DNA from 2 places in the Streptomyces sp. NPDC039480 genome. Region 1 is predicted to be linked to the other one. Evidence: riboswitches for the same ligand, from Rfam matches in the RefSeq annotation. Region 1 holds a riboswitch; the other holds the start of a gene.
What was found. Region 1 has a riboswitch for cobalamin ahead of metE (5-methyltetrahydropteroyltriglutamate--homocysteine S-methyltransferase). Riboswitches for the same ligand answer to the same signal wherever they lie in the genome.

Region 1 (2,377 bases):
GGACTGCTCCAGGTCGTTGACCCAGATGTTGCGGCCGTTGACGACACCGGCGACGAGCCGCTTGCCGGGCAGGCCGCCCACGGCGGCGAGCGCGTCGAGGTTGGCGGCGGCCGCCCCGGTGAAGTCGAGGGCGAGGCCGTCGACCGGGGCCTTGGCGAGCACCGGCAGGGCGGCGCCGAGCCGGTCGAAGTAGGAGGCGACGAGCAGCTTGGGGCGGTCGGTGAGGGCGCCCAGGTCGCGGTAGGCGCGCTCGGCCGCGTTCAGTTCGGCCGGCGTGCGGTCCTGGACGAGGGCGGGCTCGTCGAGCTGCACCCACTCGGCGCCCGCCGCGCGCAGGTCCGCGAGGACCTCGGCGTACACCGGCAGGAGACGGTCGAGGAGGGTCAGCGGGTCGAAGTCGGGGGCCACCCCGGGCGCGGGCTTGGCCAGCAGCAGGTAGGTGACCGGGCCGACGAGGACGGGCCGGGCCGAGAGGCCGAGGGCCCGGGCCTCCTTGAACTCGGTGACCTGCTTGGTCGAATCGGCGCTGAAGACCGTCCCCGGGCCCAACTCGGGCACCAGATAGTGGTAGTTCGTGTCGAACCACTTGGTCATCTCCAGCGGCGCCACGTCCTGAGTGCCGCGCGCCATCGCGAAGTAGCCGTCGAGCGTGTTCGTCTCGACCGCGCTGCGGTGCCGTTCGGGGACGGCGCCGACCATGACGGTGGTGTCCAGGACGTGGTCGTAGTACGAGAAGTCGCCGGTCGGGACTTCGCCGATGCCGGCGTCGGCGAGTTCCTGCCAGTTCGCGCGGCGGAGGTCGGCGGCGGCGGTACGGAGGGCGTCGGCGGTGACGCGGCCCTTCCAGTAGCCCTCGATCGCCTTCTTCAGTTCGCGGTTGCCGCCCTGGCGGGGGTAGCCGTACACGGTGGCCCGTGCTGCCGCGGCTGCGGGCTTGGTGGTCACGGAGATCTCCTTCGCGAGATGAATCCCTGAGATCCCGGGGACGGGACGAGAGCGCGAAGGGGCGACCGACCGGACGGGGGAGGGATCGCGCGGGTGGCGCGGCCGTCCGTCCGATGTGTGCGCCGACCCGCCCTCGAGGTCACCGGGATATCCGCGCCCGAAAGGGTTCGCGCGCGGACAGCGGGCAGGTCTTCGGACTCGCGGGCACATCCTCCTGGGGGAGGACGCCTACTGGCCGTCGCTTCCCAGGACCGGTCTCCGGTCCCAGTGCGTGTGACGGCGGTCGTTCCCGCTCACCGCTGCGGGGCAGTCCCGGATTTCCACCGGGTTCCCTCTTGCGACGCTCCCGCCTGGCGGACGGGGCGAACCAGCTGCACTGATCACTTTACGACGCCGTCCCCCGGTGGTCCGGATCACGGCAGGATCCGAAAAGTGAGGTGCGACACGCGGGGCCACACACGAGCCACCCGCGACGCCACGCCGGTTGGCTATCCCCGGCACTCCCGCTCCCGGTGACCGGTCCCGCTGAGCAGGTCGACGCGTTGACCCGGCCCCTCCTTGAGGACGTAGAGGGTGCCGTCCTCGGGCGTCCAGTAGCGGGGCACCAGGAAGACGCGGTCTCCGGAGACGTGGAACAGCCGCAGCCCGCCGTACTCGTACGCGTACTGGCTGCCCTTGTCGGTGACGCGACGGAAGCAGCTGCCGCCGCCGCGGATCATCAGATCCTTCTCGCTGAAGACGGCGACAGCCGGGAAGTCGCTGCGCAGGGTCCGTTCGGTCAGCTCCGCCCGGCCGCGGCCCGCGATCGCCGCGTACGTCGACACGGCCCAGAACAGCGACAGGACGCAGATGAAGAGGGTGAGCCCCCAGAGCCGCAGGTCCCGGCGGTCACGCGTCCGGGCGTACGCGTTGAGCGCGAAGCCGCCGATCGCGGCGAGCGGCAGCAGCAGGTCGAACAGCCAGGGGTTGAGCGGATACAGCGGTACGAGGGCGAGGGGCACCGCCCACGCGAACCGCAGCACGCGCACGGCGCGGGCGAGCCGTTCCGGTGCGCCCGCCGCCCAGCGGAGCACTCCGAGCGTGCCGAGCGCGATGCCTGCCGCGAACCAGGCCGGGAGGTAGAGGGCGCCGACGCTGCGCAGCAGGTAGTCGCTGGTCGAGAAGTGGAAGACGGTGTCGCGCAGCCCGAGCGCCTTGGTCTCGGCGTCGGTGCTCGCCCAGCCGAAGTAGAAGAGGACGGCGGTCAGCAGGGTGACGAGGGAGCCGATGGCGCCGACGAGCTCCAGCCAGCCGATGGGGGGCTGGGAGGGGGGTGGGGTGGGCTCTGGGGTGGGGGAGGGCTCCGGGGCGGGGGAGGGCCGGGGTGCTGGGTCAGGGTCGGCGGGCGGTTCCGGTTCGGGTTCCGGATCCGGTTCCGGAGGCCCACTCATCG
Region 2 (2,377 bases), on a different contig from region 1:
GACGTCGGCGGTGGGGATGCGGACGGAGCCGAGGGCGAGACCGGCCACGAGCGCCACCGCGAGGGCCGCGCAGAGGGTCGTCATGACCGTGGCGTAGCGCAGGCGCTTCACAGCTGTGCCGCCAGCTTCCTCACCGCCTCGGGTGCTCGTACGCCCGTGACCACGTCCGAGAGGCGCAGGACCGCGAAGCGCTTGTTCTTGACGGCTGGGACGTCCTTGAGGACCGGGTCCTCCAGGAGGCGCTTCTTCTTCTGGGCGACCGTCGTGGCGCCGTAGTCGAGGATCAGGATGGCCTCGGGCCTGCGCTCGACGACCGATTCCCAGGAGGCGTCGCTGAAGGACTTGTCGACGTGGGCGAAGATGTTGCGGCCGCCCGCCCGCTCGATGATGTCGTTGCCGATGCCCTGGCCGCCCGCGGTGAACGCCGTCTTGTCGCCGCTGTCGTAGACGAAGACGGAGAGCGGCTTCTTGTCCTTGGACTTGTCGGCGGTGGCGGCCAGTTCGCGCTGGGCGCCCTTCACCCAGCGGTCGGCGCGGGCCCGCACCCCGAAGGTGGCGCCGACCTCGCGGACCTCGCGGTAGACGTCGTCCATGGAGACGGGCTTCTTGGCGCAGCCCTCGACGTTGAGGCGGCTCTCGATGCCGGACTTGGCGAGTGCCGAGCGGCTGCGGCCGTCGCCGGCGAGGAAGGCGCTGGCGTAGCCGCCGTAGACGAAGTCGGGGTTGGCGGAGAGCAGCTTCTCGTAGGAGGGGTACTCCTTGGCGAGCACCGGGAGCGACTTGTAGGCCTTCTCATACTTCGGGAGGACCTTGTCGTCGAGGTAGGCGGTGCCGGCGATGTGGTCCTTCAGGCCGAGTTCCAGCATCACTTCGGTGGTGTGCTGGTTCATGGTGACGGCGCGCTTCGGTGGTGCGTCGTACGTCGTCTTCACACCGCAGTTGGTGACGGTGTACGGGAATCCGGCGGCCTTGGCCGCGGGCTTGCTGTCACCGCCGGAGCCGGACGAGGAGCACGCGGCGAGCGGGACGAGCAGGGCCGCGGCGGCCAGGGCACGTATCGGTCGGGACATGGCTGAACTGCCTCCTCCAGGGGATTTCCGCGTCCCCTGCGTCGTGTGGAGGAAGGCGGCAGGTCAGTTCCTGACTCCCCCGCTCCGGCCGGCGTGTGCCGGTGGGGCGGGGTCACAGTGGCGGGACCGTGCCGGATTCGCACCGGCTTCCTGGGTCCTGCCGCCCTCATGAGTAAAGCTCAGTATGCCTGTACGACCTTTACCTCTTCCTCGGTGACCTCGCCGTCGACGATCCGGTACGAGCGGAACTGGAAGGGGCCGGCGTCGTCGGTGTCCGCCGTGGAGACCAGGACGTAGTGGGCGCCGGGCTCGTTGGCGTACGTGATGTCGGTGCGCGAGGGGTAGGCCTCGGTCGCCGTGTGCGAGTGGTAGATGATCACCGGCTCCTCGTCGCGGTCGTCGAGATCGCGGTAGAGCTTGAGCAGGTCGCCCGAGTCGAACTCGTAGAACGTGGGCGAGCGCGCGGCGTTGAGCATCGGGATGAACCGCTCGGGGCGGCCGGTGCCCGCCGGGCCCGCGACCATGCCGCACGCCTCGTCGGGGTGGTCCTGGCGCGCGTGCGCGACGATCTGGTCGTGGAGGGCCTGGGTGATGGTCAGCATGGCGCCAGGATAAGCAGAGGGGCCCTCGCGTACCGGAGTGTGGTACGCGAGGGCCCGAATGCTGGACAGCGGCCTTGGGGAGCCGGTCAGTCCTGGCGGTCGGCCTTGGAGAGGCGGTCAGTCCTTGGAGAGGCGGTCGCCGTCGGAGGCACCCGCGGAGGCGTCCTCGGAGAGGCCGATCTTCCGCTTGTTGAACGCCGCGGCCTGCGGGTTGCGGCTCTTGAGCACCAGGTAGGAGACGCCGAGGATCGCGGCCCAGACCGGAGCGGCGTACAGCGAGATCCGCGCGTCCTTGTCGACGCCCATCATCACGATGACCATGCCGATGAAGAGGAGGGCGAACCAGCTGGTGTACGGGGCGCCCGGGGCCCGGAAGGTGGACTGCGGCAGCTCGCCGCGGTCGGCCTTGCGGCGGTAGCGGATCTGGCAGGCCAGGATCATGATCCAGGCCCACATGCCGGAGATGGTCGCGAAGGAGACGACGTAGTTGAACGCCTCGCCCGGCCACTGGTAGTTGATCCAGACGCCGACCAGCATGAACGCGGCGGAGGCCGTGGTGCCGATCAGCGGCAGGCCGTTCTTCGTGAGCTTGGTGAAGAACTTCGGGCCCTGGCCGTTCATCGCCAGGTCGCGCAGCATGCGGCCGGTGGAGTACATGCCGGAGTTGCAGGAGGAGAGCGCGGCGGTGAGCACCACGAAGTTCAC

Region 2: another riboswitch for cobalamin. It lies ahead of ACZ56E_RS24330 (ABC transporter substrate-binding protein); the one in region 1 lies ahead of metE (5-methyltetrahydropteroyltriglutamate--homocysteine S-methyltransferase).

The regions. Positions count from the first base shown of each region.
Region 1 covers NZ_JBVITX010000001.1:981,777-984,153, forward strand. Annotated here, with positions in the region: gene metE (5-methyltetrahydropteroyltriglutamate--homocysteine S-methyltransferase) at 1-945, opposite strand, end outside; cobalamin riboswitch at 1,112-1,332, opposite strand; gene ACZ56E_RS03640 (hypothetical protein) at 1,434-2,375, opposite strand; gene ACZ56E_RS03645 (hypothetical protein) at 2,372-2,377, opposite strand, start outside.
Region 2 covers NZ_JBVITX010000008.1:32,027-34,403, reverse strand. Annotated here, with positions in the region: gene ACZ56E_RS24335 (FecCD family ABC transporter permease) at 1-84, opposite strand, end outside; gene ACZ56E_RS24330 (ABC transporter substrate-binding protein) at 108-1,070, opposite strand; cobalamin riboswitch at 1,115-1,246, opposite strand; gene ACZ56E_RS24325 (M67 family metallopeptidase) at 1,250-1,672, opposite strand; gene ACZ56E_RS24320 (amino acid permease) at 1,790-2,377, opposite strand, start outside.